Regions from separate parts of the Streptomyces sp. NPDC054757 genome, predicted to be linked through region 2. Evidence: riboswitches for the same ligand, from Rfam matches in the RefSeq annotation. Region 2 holds a riboswitch; the other holds the start of a gene.

Region 1 (7,068 bases), on a different contig from region 2:
GTACGTTCGGTCTGCGGAGGGGGCGTTTCCATGCCTGCCTTGGATCTGAGTGGCTGTGAAGGGGATGGGGGTGGGGCGGGTGTGCCGGTGGAGCGGGGTGCCGGTGCACGGGGCGCGTGCTTACGGGGCGTACGCGGAGCCGGTGGCCGACGAGGCACCACCGGTCCGTGGCCCGGAGGTCCGGCGCCCCCGGGCTACGGCGCCTTGGTGCGGTCCGCGCTGTCCACGCCGTCCCACACGTTGGAGTACCACGGCCGGTCCGCGGCGCCCTTGCCCGCGGAGTGCTGGGTGCGGGAGTCGGGGTCGACCATGGTGTAGTTGGTCTCCCCCGGCCGCACGAAGTGCAGTTGCTCACGGGCCAGCCGCTCCACGTACGCGTTGTCCTGGAGGCGGGCCTTCTGGTCCCGCAGCTCCTCGACGCGCGCCTTCGCGTCGCTGACCTGGCGCCGCTGGTCGGCGATGTCGCCCCGCTGCGACACGTACTGCCGCATCGGGTAGGCGAGCGCCACCACCAGGGTGCAGAGCACCATCAGCAGTATCGCCGCCCGGCCGGTGAGCCGGGGTCTGCGCGCCTGGCGCCTGGACTGGGAGCGGTAGACACGGGCCGCGGTCTGCTCACCGAGCACCCTGAGTCTGGTCGCGGTGGAGAACCGGTCCCGGTTCCCTGCCATGCCGCCTCCCCGTTACACACGCACGTCCGTCCCCGGACACGGTACGGGACCGGGTACGGGGACGGCTGCGCGTGGCTGCGCCTTCGCTGCTGATTCAGCTGATTCAGCTATGCGGTGCTGCGGCCCGATCAGTTGGAGCGGAAGCGCGGGAACGCCGAGCGGCCCGCGTAGACCGCGGCGTCGTCGAGGATCTCCTCGATGCGCAGCAGCTGGTTGTACTTGGCGACGCGGTCCGAGCGGGCCGGGGCGCCGGTCTTGATCTGGCCGCAGTTCACGGCGACCGCGAGGTCGGCGATGGTGACGTCCTCGGTCTCGCCGGAGCGGTGCGACATCATGCACTTGAAGCCGTTGCGCTGGGCCAGCTCGACGGCGTCCAGGGTCTCGGTCAGCGAACCGATCTGGTTGACCTTGACGAGCAGGGCGTTGGCTGAGCCCTCCTCGATACCGCGGGCCAGCCGCTCCGGGTTGGTGACGAAGAGGTCGTCGCCGACGATCTGGACCTTGGCGCCCAGCTTGTCGGTGATGACCTTCCAGCCGTCCCAGTCGTCCTCGTACAGCGGGTCCTCGATGGAGACGAGCGGGTACGAGGCGACGAGCTCCTCGTAGTACTCGGTCATCTCGGCGGCCGAGCGGGACTTGCCCTCGAACTCGTACGTGCCGTCCTTGTAGAACTCGGAGGCGGCGACGTCGAGCGCGAGCGCGATGTCCTTGCCCGGCGCGTAACCGGCCTCCTTGATGGCCTCGATGATGAGGTCGAGAGCGGCGCGGTTCGACTCCAGGTTCGGCGCGAAGCCGCCCTCGTCGCCGAGGCCGGTCGACAGGCCCTTGGTCTTCAGGACCTTCTTGAGGGTGTGGTAGACCTCGGCGCCCCAGCGCAGCGCCTCCGAGAAGGACTCGGCGCCGATCGGCGCGATCATGAACTCCTGGATGTCGACGTTGGAGTCGGCGTGCGACCCGCCGTTCAGGATGTTCATCATCGGAACGGGCAGCAGGTGCGCGTTCGGGCCGCCCAGGTAGCGGAAGAGCGGGAGGTCGGAAGCCTCGGAAGCGGCGTGCGCCACGGCGAGCGAGACGCCGAGGATGGCGTTGGCGCCGAGGGAGCCCTTGTTCTCCGTCGCGTCCAGGTCGAACATCGCCTGGTCGATCAGGCGCTGCTCGGTGGCGTCGTAGCCGACGAGCTCCGGGCCGATCTGCTCGATGACGGCGAGGACTGCCTTCTCGACACCCTTGCCCTGGTAGCGGTTGGGGTCACCGTCGCGCAACTCGATGGCCTCGAACGCACCGGTGGAGGCGCCGGACGGGACGGCGGCACGGCCCGTGCTGCCGTCGTCGAGGCCGACCTCGACCTCGACCGTGGGGTTGCCTCGGGAGTCCAGGATTTCCCGGGCTACGACGACGTCGATGGACGGCACTAGCATCTCCTTCTGGGATGTGACGCTATGGGCGCAGGGTCTCTTTGGCCTTGCGCCAAGAGCCTAACCGGCCCGGGGGGCTCAGTCGGCAGGGCGCCCGGACCCTGGGACGAAAAAGGGCCCAAAAGATCGCAAGACAGTATGAAAGTCAGCATACCTACCAGGCGGTAACCCGCTGGCGGCCCCCCGTCGGCCGAGCTGTGGGCCGGGATGCGGCCCCGGCGGAGAGACCCCCGGCCCGGCGCGTACGGGGGAGTCGCGCCGGGCCGGGGGTGCTGGGGGGAGAGCTGATATCAGCTCAGGTGGAGCTGCTGACCGGGGTAGATCAGGTCGGCCTGCTTCACGATGTCCTTGTTCAGGTCGTAGACCTTCTTCCAGCCACCGCGGACGTGCTCGGCCTTGGCGATCGTGGAGAGGGTGTCGCCGGCCTTGACCTTGTACTCGCCGTCACCCTTCTTGATCGTGGTGGGCGCGGCGTGGCGGGGGGCGGCGTGCTTCGGGGCGGCCGGCGCACTGGTGCGGGCCTCGCTGCGCGAAGCGGCCTGCTGGTCGCTGTGGCCGCTCTGCTGGTCGGCGCTGGACGACGAGGAGCCGTTCGAAGAGGTGGAGACGTCCGGGCTGGGACCACCGCTGGTCAGGCCGCCGGCACCGGCGCAGGACCAGGCACCCGGGCCCTGCATGGCGAGGAGCTTCTCGGCCGTGGCGATCTGCTGGCCCTTGGTGGCGAGGTCGGCGCGGGGCGCGTACTGCGTACCACCGGCGGCGGCCCAGCTGGAGTTGTTGAACTGCAGGCCGCCGTAGTAACCGTTGCCCGTGTTGGTGGACCAGTTGCCACCGGACTCGCACTGCGCGACGGCGTCCCAGGTGGAGACCGAGGCGGCGGATGCGGAGGTCGCACCGATCAGCGGCACGGCCACAGCCGCTCCGGCGACACCGGCGAGGGTGGCGACGCGGACGGCCTTCGAGGGGCGACGGTGCTTGGACTTGCTGGAAAACAGCATGAAGAATCTCCTCACCGACGCCTACGAGGTGAGCTGTCGGGTTCGGGCCAATGAGTTGCCCGGCTGCGCGGCCTAGCGCACAGCTTCACCCCAAGCCGGTCCCGGTTCGTGCCGTTCTCTGACTCTGAACGGACGGCCGGACCCGGCGCTTACCTGGGTCCCCCGCTCCTGCCTGCGGCGCTTCTTAGCGTCAACTGCTTCCCCTCGACCGATGGCAGGATTCGGCGTGGCGATCGAAGAGGCCCGCGGTGCGAGCGGTCTGACCGTAATCACAGGACACCCCGATATTCAAAGATGAACATCGGCGAGCAAATCCCGGGTTTACGACCGCGCATGTCCCGTTTTCGCAGGTGAGAGGCGACATGCGCCGGGTGGACAGTACGGACATTCAGCCGGACCGACGAGAGCCATGTCTCACTCGAACAGAAGCGGACATACAGGCGCTAACTACCCCTGATTTTGGTCGAGATCAAGGCTCTGGCCAGGGACGATGAAGTCCGGATCGGCTCCGACCGTCCGATGGTTCGCCGCGTAGAGCGCGGGCCATCCGCCGGGCAGATCATGGGCCTTCGCGATGGACCAGAGGTTGTCACCCGCCCGGACGGTGTAGCTGCCGTCCGTACGGGCGTCATTCCGGGAGGGGTTTCCCCCGCGCGAGGCATGCCGCCCGGACTCGTCGCGGTGCGCACCGGGGCCGTCGGCGGACTCTCCGCCCCGGTGTCTGCCCGCCCCGGAAGTGTCCGGAGACGCCGGAGCATCTCCGTTGGCGGAGTCGGCGGGTGTCGCCGGGTCAGAAGTGGACGGCGAGGCGGAGTCCGAGGCGTCCGCATGAGCCGAAGAGTCGGGTCTGCCGGATCCGCCCGATGCGCCTGATGTGCCTGATGTATCCGAAGATGCGTCAGATGACGGCGAGGACGACCCGGAGGAGGAGCCGGAAGGAGAGTCCGAAGGAGAGGAGTCCGATGAGGGCGAGCCCGTGGGGGAGGAGGAGTCGGACGGGCTCGAACTCGTCCCCTTCGATGACTTCTGCCCCGATCCGTCCGTATTCGTGCTCTTCGATCCCCCGTCAGAGCCGGCCGGCTTCGAAGGAGTGGGGCTCGTGGTGGCCGGGGAGCCCGGGTCCACGGTGGCCGTGTCCGCGTCGTCCTTCGTCAGCCCGGCGACGGCCGCACAACTGGCCCAGAACTTCGCCCCCTCGGCCGCGTACGCCTTCTCGGCCACGGCTATCTGCTGGGAGCGGCTCGCCAGGTCGGGGCGGATCGCGTACTGCCCGCCGCCGTACTTGTCCCAGGCCGCCTGCGAGAACTGGAGGCCGCCGTAGTGCCCGTTGCCCAGGTCGGCGCTCCAGATGCCGCCGCTCTCGCACAGCGCCACCCGGTCCCAGGTCGTGGCGTCGGCCGCGTGGGCGCCGGTCGACGCCAGCAGCGGAAGGGCGATGGCCGAGCCCGTGACTCCTGCCGCTACGACTAGAGCTGGAGCCTGACGGGGGCGGCGGTGCCGACCGTTCCCGGTGCGCATGCGGTGGCCTTCCGTGTGACGGATGAGTTGAGGGGTGAACGTAGCCGCACTCGAACGTCAGTCACAAGTCGATGCAGCGGAGATCACGTGAAAGTCACATTCTTGACGGCACGTCACTTCAGCCCTGGTCAGACTGAGGGTCCGACAGGATCCGACGCGTCCCCGAACTCCACCGGGAGCGTGCGCAGTCCCCGCATGATGAGCCCGCCGCGCCACCGCATCTCGTCGGGCCCCACCGCCAGACGCAGGCCGGGCAGGCGCCGCAACAGGGTGGCGAGCGCCGTCTGCGCCTCCAGTCTGGCCAGGGGCGCGCCGAGGCAGTAGTGGATGCCGTGCCCGTAGCCGAGGTGCTGGTTGTCGGTGCGTCCGAGGTCCAGCGTGTCCGGCTCGGTGAAGCGCTCCGGGTCGCGGTCGGCGGCGGCCAGCACGACGAGTACGGGATCGCCCTCCGCGACGGACTGCCCGCCCAGGGTCAGCGGTTCGGTGGCGAACCGCCAGGTGGCCAGCTCCACCGGCCCGTCGTAGCGCAGCAGTTCCTCGACCCCGGTGGCGAGGAGGCCGGTCTCCCCGGCCGCCAGTGAGGTCTCAAGGCGCGCACGCTGCTCCGGGTTGCGGAGCAGCGCGTACATCCCGTTGCCGATGAGGTTGACCGTCGTCTCGAACCCGGCGAAGAGCAGGATGAACGCCATCGCGGCGGCTTCGTTCTCGGTCAGGTGCTCGCCGTGGTCGCTCGCCCTGATGAGACCGGAGATGAGGTCGTCACCGGGGTTCTCCCGCTTGCGGTGGATGAGTTCGGCGAGGTAGTTCCGCATCTTCTTGACCGAGCGCGCGACCCCGCCGCGCGGTCCGCCGCCGTGACGGATCATCATCCCCGCCCAGTCCCGGAAGTCGTCCTGGTCCTCGCGCGGGACGCCGAGCAGATCGCAGATGGCGTAGATGGGGAGCGGAAAGGCCAGGTCATGGATGAGGTCGGCCTTCCCGTCCGCCACGAAGCCGTCGATCAGCCGGTCCGTCAGCTCCTGCACCCGCGGGGCGAAGAGCGCGACGGTGCGCGGGGTGAACGCCTTGGAGACCAGCCGCCGCAGCCGGGTGTGGTCCGGCGGGTCGATGTTCAGCAGATGCGTCATCAGCTCCGCCTTGCGCTCCCCCGGGATCCCGGTCTTGCCCTTGGCGTGCGGGGACTCGGCGTGGTGCGCCGGGTTCTTCGACAGCCGGGGGTCGGCGAGCGCCGCCCGAGCGTCCGCGTACCGCGTCACCAGCCAGGCCTCCACCCCGCTGGGCAGCGCGGTCCTGTGGACGGGCGCGTGCTCCCGCAGCCAGGCGTACGCGGGGTACGGATCGGTCGCGAACTCCCAGGTGAAGAGGGTGGGGGCCGGGTCTGCGGTGCTGTTGTCGGTCACTCCTCGACGGTAGCCGCCCGGGGTGCCGCGCCCTCCACGGCCCGGATCGCGTCCCGGTACGCCCGCGCCGCCGCGCGCAGCGCCGCCTCCGGGTCCGTGCCGGCCGCCTCCGCGCTCGCGGCCAGGGCCAGCAGCCGGTAGCCGACGCCCTCGCCCGCCGGGAGCGGTACGTCGAGATCCGAGCCCCGCACCCGGGAGGTCAGCTTCGCCGCGAGGGCGAGGGCCGGCTGGCCGACCGGGACGCCGTCCGTCACCGATGTGCGCTGCTTCTCGATCGCCTTGGTCCGGTTCCAGTGGGCGTGGACGTCATCGGCGGTCTCCGCCGTCTCGTCGCCGAAGACATGCGGGTGGCGGTGGATCAGCTTCTCGACGAGGCCGCCCGCGACATCGTCGATGGAGAACGGCTCGTCCCCCTCATCGCCGGTGCCCTCCTGCGCGATCCGGGCGTGGAAGACGACCTGGAGCAGGACGTCCCCCAGCTCCTCGCGCAGTTCGTCCCGGTCGCCGTCCTCGATCGCCTCGACGAGTTCGTACGCCTCCTCGATCAGGTACTTGGCGAGCCCCCGGTGGGTCTGCTGGGAGGTCCACGGGCACTCGCGGCGCACCCGGTCCATCACCTGCACCAGGTCGAGGAGGCGTGCGCCCGGCAGATCGTACGAACCGGGCAGCAGTTCCAGGTCCGGCATCCGCACCCGGCCGCTGCCCGCGAGCCGGGCCAGACCGTCGGTGAGCTGCCGGTCGCCCTCGCCGGAGGGGAGGACGACGACCGTGTGCCCGCCCGCGCACTCCTCGACCAGCCGGTGCGCGTCGGGCGCCTCCTGCTCGACGGTCACCCCGGCCTCGCGCAGATACGGCAGCTGCGGATGGCCGGGGTCCGCGCAGACCACCCGGTCCGCCGAGTGCAGCAGCTGCCAGGCCGGCCAGGAGAGGAGTCCCGGCGCGACCCGGTGGCTGGTGGTGAGCAGCACGACCCTGCCGGGGGCGTCGAGCGCCTCGGGGACAGGGGTGGGGCCGGGGGCGGAGGCGGAGGGGGCAGGGTCGTGGGTGTTCTCAGCGGTCACCCGTC
Region 2 (7,068 bases):
TGTCGCCCCGCGCCGTCGCCGGCACGGCCGAGACCACCACATCGTGCTTGGTGCGCTTCTGCCCCTCGGTGCTGAGCCCGTCGGCGGTGGCCGTACGCGCCAGGAGCCCCGTGGACGACAGCAGTACCCGGCAGGGGTCGTCGGCGACCTGGAGGGCGGCCGCGGCCACCGGGGTCCCCGCCGACTCCAGCAGGACGGTCCGGCGATCGGTGGAGAACTTCTTGGCCACCGCGGCCAGTTCGGACGAGACCAGCTTGCGCAGCTCCGCGTCGGACTCCAGGATCCGGGTCAGCTCCTCGATCTCGCTGTTCAGCCGGTCGCGCTCGCTCTCCAGCTCGATCCGGTCGAACTTGGTGAGCCGGCGCAGCGGGGTGTCCAGGATGTACTGGGTCTGCGTCTCACTCAGCGAGAAGTGCGAGATCAGCCGCTCCTTGGCCTGCGCCGAGTTGTCGCTGGAGCGGATCAGACGGATGACCTCGTCGATGTCGAGCAGCGCCACGAGCAGCCCGAGGACCAGATGCAGCCGGTCCTGCCGCTTGGTCCTGCGGAACTCGCTGCGCCGTCTGACGACCGAGAAGCGGTGGTCGAGATAGACCTCAAGCAGCTCCTTGAGGCCCAGCGTCAGCGGCTGCCCGTCGACCAGCGCCACGTTGTTGATCCCGAAGGACTCCTCCATCGGGGTGAGCTTGTAGAGCTGTTCGAGCACGGCCTCGGGCACGAAACCGTTCTTGATCTCGATGACCAGCCGCAGCCCGTGCGCCCGGTCGGTGAGGTCCTTCAGGTCCGCGATGCCCTGGAGCTTCTTCGACGCCACCAGGTCCTTGATCTTCGCCCGCACCTTCTCCGGGCCGACCGCGAAGGGCAGTTCGGTGACGACGATGCCCTTGCGGCGCGCCGTGACGTTCTCCACGGTGGCCGTCGCACGGATCTTGAAGGTGCCGCGCCCGCGCTCGTACGCGTCCCTGATCCCGTCGAGACCCACGATCCGGCCGCCGGTCGGCAGATCGGGGCCCGGCACGAAGCGCATCAGGGTGTCGAGATCGGCGCCCGGGTGCTTGATCAGATGGCGGGCCGCCGCGATGATCTCGCCCAGATTGTGCGGGGGCATATTGGTGGCCATCCCGACCGCGATCCCGGACGAGCCGTTCACCAGGAGGTTCGGGTAGGCCGCCGGGAGCACGCCGGGCTCGCGCTCCTGGCCGTCGTAGTTCGGCTCGAAGTCGACCGTGTTCTCGTCGATCGACTCGGTCATCAGTGACGTGGCGTCAGCCATCCGGCACTCGGTGTACCGCATCGCGGCCGGCGGGTCGTCGTTGCCGAGCGAGCCGAAGTTGCCGTGTCCGTCGACCAGCGGGAGCCGCATGGAGAAGGACTGCGAGAGCCGCACCAGGGCGTCGTAGATCGAGGCGTCGCCGTGCGGGTGCAGCTTGCCCATGACCTCGCCGACGACCCGGGCGCACTTCACATAGCTGCGGTCGGGCCGCAGCCCCATCTCGTTCATCTGGTAGAGAATGCGCCGGTGTACGGGCTTCATGCCGTCACGGGCGTCCGGCAGGGCCCGTGAGTAGATCACCGAGTACGCGTACTCCAGGAAGGAGCCCTGCATTTCATCGACCACGTCGATGTCGAGAATCTTCTCCTCGAAGTCCTCCGGCGGCGGGGTCTTCGTGCTGCGGCGGGCCATCGCTGCTGCGGCTCCTTCACGTGCCTGGTCCGGTACTGACGCCGACCATTGTGGACTGTCCCACCGACAACGCCGACCGCGACCCGTGCACACCGGGATGGCTCCCGGCTGTCGGTGCGCTTGCATACAGTGGCAGGACTGCATTCCAACGCGGTCAACACACGCGATCGAAGGGACGTACATGCCCATGGGTCACACGGCCACGGCCGAGGCCGCCTCCGGCGGCCTGACAGCGACCGAGCACCGGCTGGCCAACGGCCTGCGGGTGGTGCTCTCCGAGGACCACCTGACCCCGGTCGCCGCGGTCTGCCTCTGGTACGACGTCGGTTCACGCCACGAGGTCAAGGGCCGTACCGGACTCGCCCACCTCTTCGAGCACCTGATGTTCCAGGGTTCGGGACAGGTCGAGGGCAACGGCCACTTCGAGCTGGTGCAGGGGGCCGGAGGCTCGCTCAACGGCACCACCAGCTTCGAGCGCACCAACTACTTCGAGACGATGCCCGCGCACCAGCTGGAGTTGGCGCTCTGGCTGGAGGCCGACCGGATGGGCTCCCTCCTCGCCGCGCTCGACGAGGAGTCCATGGAGAACCAGCGGGACGTCGTCAAGAACGAACGCCGCCAGCGCTACGACAACGTGCCGTACGGCACGGCGTTCGAGAAGCTGACCGCACTCTCCTACCCGGAGGGCCATCCGTACCACCACACGCCGATCGGCTCCATGGCCGACCTGGACGCGGCGACGCTGGAGGACGCGCGGGCGTTCTTCCGTACGAACTACGCGCCCAACAACGCCGTCCTCTCGGTTGTCGGCGACATCGACCCGGAGCAGACGCTCGCCTGGGTGGAGAAGTACTTCGGCACCATCCCCTCCCACGACGGCAAGCAGCCGCCGCGGGACGGCTCACTGCCCGACACCCTCGGTGGCGAGGTGCGCGAGGAGCTGTACGAGGAGGTGCCGTCGCGCGCCCTGATGGCCGCCTACCGGCTCCCCGAGGACGGCACCCGCGCGTGCGACGCCGCGGACATCGCGCTGACGATCCTGGGCGGCGGCGAGTCGTCACTGCTCCACAACAGGCTGGTGCGCCGGGACCGTACGGCGGTCGCGGCCGGCTTCGGTCTGCTGCGGCTCTCCGGCGCCCCCTCGCTCGGCTGGCTGGACGTCAAGACGTCCGGCGGTGTCGAGGTCCCGCAGATCGAGGCGGCCGTCGACGAGGAACTGGCCCGCTTCGCGGCCGAGGGCCCCACGGCCGAGGAGATGGAGCGCGCGCAGGCCCAGCTGGAGCGCGAGTGGCTCGACCGGCTCGGTACGGTCGCCGGCCGCGCCGACGAACTGTGCAGGTACGCCGTGCTGTTCGGCGACCCGCAGCTGGCGCTGACCGCGGTGGGCCGGGTGCTGGACATCACGGCCGACGAGGTGCAGGCGGTCGCCAAGGCCCGGCTGCGCCCCGACAACAGGGCTGTCCTGGTGTACGAGCCCGTCACCGCCGATGAGCCCGAAGAGACCCGTGCGGACGCCGAATCCGACCCGGCCACCGCAGCCACCGACAGCAACAGCACAGAGGCGGACCAGTGACCGACCCCGCGGCCGTGACCATGACCTTCCACCCGCAGCCCCAGGCGGGTGCCCCCAGGCCCTGGGCCTTCCCGGCCCCCGAGCGCTCCACCCTGCCCAACGGGCTGACGGTGCTGCGCTGCGACCGCCCGGGACAGCAGGTCGTCGCTGTCGAGATCAGCCTCGACGCCCCGCTGGACGCCGAGCCCGAGGGGCTCGACGGCATTGCCACGATCATGGCGAGGGCCTTCTCCGAGGGCACCGACAAGCACAGCGCGGAGGAGTTCGCCGCCGAGCTGGAGCGCTGCGGCGCCACCCTCGACGCGCACGCCGACCACCCCGGTGTCCGGGTCTCCCTCGAAGTCCCGGTCTCCCGGCTGCCCAAGGCGCTCGGCCTGCTCGCCGACGCGCTGCGGGCGCCTGCCTTCGCCCCGAGCGAGGTCGAGCGGATCGTGGGCAACCGGCTTGACGAGATCCCGCACGAGCTGGCCAACCCGGCCCGCCGCGCTGCCAAGCAGCTCTCCAAGGAGCTGTTCCCGGCCACCGCCCGTATGTCGCGTCCGCGCCAGGGCACCGAGGAGACCGTGGGGCGTATCGACGCGGCCGGTGTCCGCGCCTTCTACGACGCGTACGTCCGCCCGTCCACGGCCACCGCGGTCGTCGTCGGCGACCTGGCGGGGACCGACCTGGACGCGGTGCTCGCCGAGACCCTCGGCGAGTGGAAGGGCAACGCGGGCACGCCCCGCCCGGTCCCCCCGATCACCGCGGACGACACCGGCCGGGTGGTCGTCGTGGACCGCCCGGGTGCGGTCCAGACCCAGCTGCTGATCGGCCGGATCGGCGCGGACCGGCACGACCGTGTCTGGCCCGCCCAGGTCCTCGGCACCTACTGCCTGGGCGGCACGCTCACCTCCCGTCTGGACCGAGTCCTGCGTGAGGAGAAGGGTTACACCTACGGAGTGCGGGCCTTCAGCCAGGTGATCCGCTCGGCCGCCGACGGGACGGGCGCCGCCATGCTCGCCATCAGCGGTTCGGTGGACACCGAGTCGACCGGGCCCGCGCTCGACGACCTCTGGAAGGTCCTGAGGACGCTGGCCGCGGGCGGGCTGACCGACGCCGAGCGGGATGTCGCCGTACAGAACCTGGTGGGGGTCGCCCCGCTGAAGTACGAGACGGCCGCCGCGGTCGCGGCCACCCTCGCCGACCAGGTCGAGCAGCATCTGCCGGACGACTTCCAGGCCCAGCTGTACGCCCGTCTCGCCGCGACCGGCACGGTCGAGGCGACCGCCGCCGTGGTCTCCGCCTTCCCCGACGACCGGCTGGTGACGGTGCTGGTCGGGGACGCCGCGCAGATCGTGGAGCCGGTCAGGGCGCTGGGCATCGGGGAAGTGACCGTGGTCAGCGGCTGAGCGCGCCGGCCGCCCCTGCCACAGGGCGGCCCATGCTGCGGGGTCCCGGCGGGCGGTGAGTCCGCCGGGACCCCGTCCGTTCGCGGCGGGGTCCGTTGCCCGGGCTGTCCCGAGGCCGCGCGGCCAGGCCCGGTACCGGCTGCGGGCAGCTGGACATGGGCCGCTGGGTACCGGCTGTCGGGGATGGGCTGCTGGACGTCGGATGTGGGATGTGGGATGTGCGACAGAATCCGCTGTCCGTTTGGTGCGGCCGGGACCGACGGCTTAGCGTCACACTCGCTGTCCGTCGGACATAAGCCGCGACCGCGGCGCCGGACAGCGATCGCCGAGTCCCCGTCAGGCGCGAGCCGGGGGAGCCGGGGACCCACTCAGTCCCTGGGGTGAATCGGGGCCGCTCCGCAGGGGCGGGCCCGTAGGGGACCTTCCTGCTCCGAACCCGTCAGCTAACCCGGTAGGCGACAGGGAAGGAAAGGACCAGCCCCTCCATGGCGTTCAGCCGTCCCACCGGCAAGCACCGTGCCCCCAACCGCCCGGCCCGCACGGACCACCCGAGCCGTCCGAACCGCAGGGCCGTCGGCATCGCCGGAGCCGCCACCCTCGCAACAGCCGGTGTCATCGGCGCCCTCGCCTCCCCGGCGGTGGCCGACGGCGCGCAGGTCTCCACCGCGCAGGAAGCCCGTCTCGACCGGACCATCCTCGTGGGGGACACGGTCGCCGACCGGATAGCCGCCCAGGCCACCGCACAGCAGCACGAGGCCGACCACGCCGAGGCCGTGGCGAAGGCCAGGGCCAGGGCGGCAGCGAAGGCGAAGGCCGAGCGGGAACACGCCGCCAGGGCTGCCGAACAGCGCGCGGCCCGCGCCCAGGCCCGTGAACGCCTCAACGCCTATGTGGTCCCGGTCGCCGACTCGTACGTCTCCACCGGCTACAAGACCGGTGGCAGCCTCTGGTCCTCCGGCAGCCACACCGGTATCGACTTCCATGCCGCGAGTGGCACCCCGGTCCACGCCGTCGGCGCCGGCACGGTCGTGGAGGCCGGCTGGGGCGGTGCGTACGGCAACAACATCGTCATCCGGATGCATGACGGCACGTACACGCAGTACGGCCATCTCTCGTCCATCGGCGTCTCGGTCGGCCAGTCCGTCACTCCGGGCCGGCGGATCGGGCTCTCCGGCGCCACCGGCAACGTCACGGGCCCGCACCTCCACTTCGAGGCCCGCACGGGTCCCGACTACGGCTCGGACATCGACCCCGTCGCTTATCTGCGCTCGCACGGCGTCCACGTCTGACCCGGCAGGGCCCCGGGCGGTCCACGTCCGACCCCGGCAGGCCCGGGCGAGCCACGTGTGCCCCCGGCCGGTCCCCGGCCGGTCCTCTTCCGCCGCCCCGGCGCGTCCGCCGCGCGCCGGGGCCACTCGCGTTCCGGATCCGCGCACGAGGCATTTCCAGCGCCCGGTGTTCGCACGGCCGGTTTCTGCCTGGCCAAAAGATATCCATGATTTACCGGGGGCCTTCGGGAATTGACCCGCCCTGCCATAGAGTCACCGCACAGCTGTGGACAGGCCGCGATAGGCGGACGTCGATGCGGAGGTTGGGGCATGCGTATTCCCGCGCATTCGGTATGCACGGCAATCCGTGACGACATCATCTCGGGGGTGTACGAGCGCGGCGGCCGGCTGACCGAGGAGGTGCTCGCGCGCCGTTACGGCGTCTCGCGGGTCCCGGTCCGCGAGGCTCTGCGGACCCTGGAGTCCGAGGGGTTCGTGGTCACCCGCCGCCATGCGGGCGCCTGTGTCGCCGAACCGACCGAGCGTGAGGCGGCCGACCTGCTGGAGATGCGGATGCTGCTGGAGCCGATGGGCGCGGCGCGCGCCGCGCAGCGGCGGACCGAAGCCCATCTGAAAGTGCTGCGCGGCCTGGTGAGGCTGGGGCAGGAGCGGGCCGGGCGGGGGCAGGGCGAGGACCTGCGGTCTCTCGGCGGCTGGTTCCACGAGACGCTCGCGCAGGCATCGGGCAGCTCGGCGCTGACCACGCTGCTGGGCCAGCTGCGGCAGAAGATCGGCTGGATGTACGCCGTCGAGCAGCCGGTCCTTCCGGTCGTGTCCTGGGCCGAGCACGGCTCGATCGTGGACGCGGTGGCGCGCGGCGACGCGGAGCGGGCCCGTGCGCTCACCGCTCTGCACGCGGAGCACGCCAGGGCGGCGCACCGGCTGCGGAAACCGGGGCGCGGGAAGGATCCGAAACATGCCGTAAACACTGTCGGCATCACCGATTAACAGTGCTGCCGTATACAGGGAGCAGATAATTTCGGCTTGCCGGCCGCTGCTCTTTCGCGCCCGTCCGAGAGGAATCCGGTAATCCATCTCCTCTTTCGTGCTGTCTTTTTCTGTGCAGTCTTTTTATGTTCTGCTTTTCGGATGTTC

Evidence for each region. Region 2 has a riboswitch for cyclic di-AMP ahead of ACWGKJ_RS17630 (M23 family metallopeptidase). Riboswitches for the same ligand answer to the same signal wherever they lie in the genome.
Region 1: linked by a shared signal. The riboswitch ahead of ACWGKJ_RS23455 (transglycosylase family protein) and the one ahead of ACWGKJ_RS17630 (M23 family metallopeptidase) in region 2 are both predicted to bind cyclic di-AMP.

The regions. Positions count from the first base shown of each region.
Region 1 covers NZ_JBSHBW010000021.1:34,358-41,425, reverse strand. Annotated here, with positions in the region: gene ACWGKJ_RS23470 (DUF501 domain-containing protein) at 1-32, opposite strand, end outside; gene ACWGKJ_RS23465 (FtsB family cell division protein) at 195-671, opposite strand; gene eno (phosphopyruvate hydratase) at 800-2,089, opposite strand; gene ACWGKJ_RS23455 (transglycosylase family protein) at 2,377-3,084, opposite strand; cyclic di-AMP (ydaO/yuaA leader) riboswitch at 3,088-3,274, opposite strand; gene ACWGKJ_RS23450 (transglycosylase family protein) at 3,532-4,602, opposite strand; gene ACWGKJ_RS23445 (cytochrome P450 family protein) at 4,731-6,002, opposite strand; gene ACWGKJ_RS23440 (nucleoside triphosphate pyrophosphohydrolase) at 5,999-6,970, opposite strand.
Region 2 covers NZ_JBSHBW010000013.1:64,136-71,203, forward strand. Annotated here, with positions in the region: gene ACWGKJ_RS17615 (DNA gyrase/topoisomerase IV subunit A) at 1-1,684, opposite strand, end outside; gene ACWGKJ_RS17620 (M16 family metallopeptidase) at 1,866-3,257, shown strand; gene ACWGKJ_RS17625 (M16 family metallopeptidase) at 3,278-4,645, shown strand; cyclic di-AMP (ydaO/yuaA leader) riboswitch at 4,959-5,118, shown strand; gene ACWGKJ_RS17630 (M23 family metallopeptidase) at 5,131-5,934, shown strand; gene ACWGKJ_RS17635 (GntR family transcriptional regulator) at 6,244-6,921, shown strand.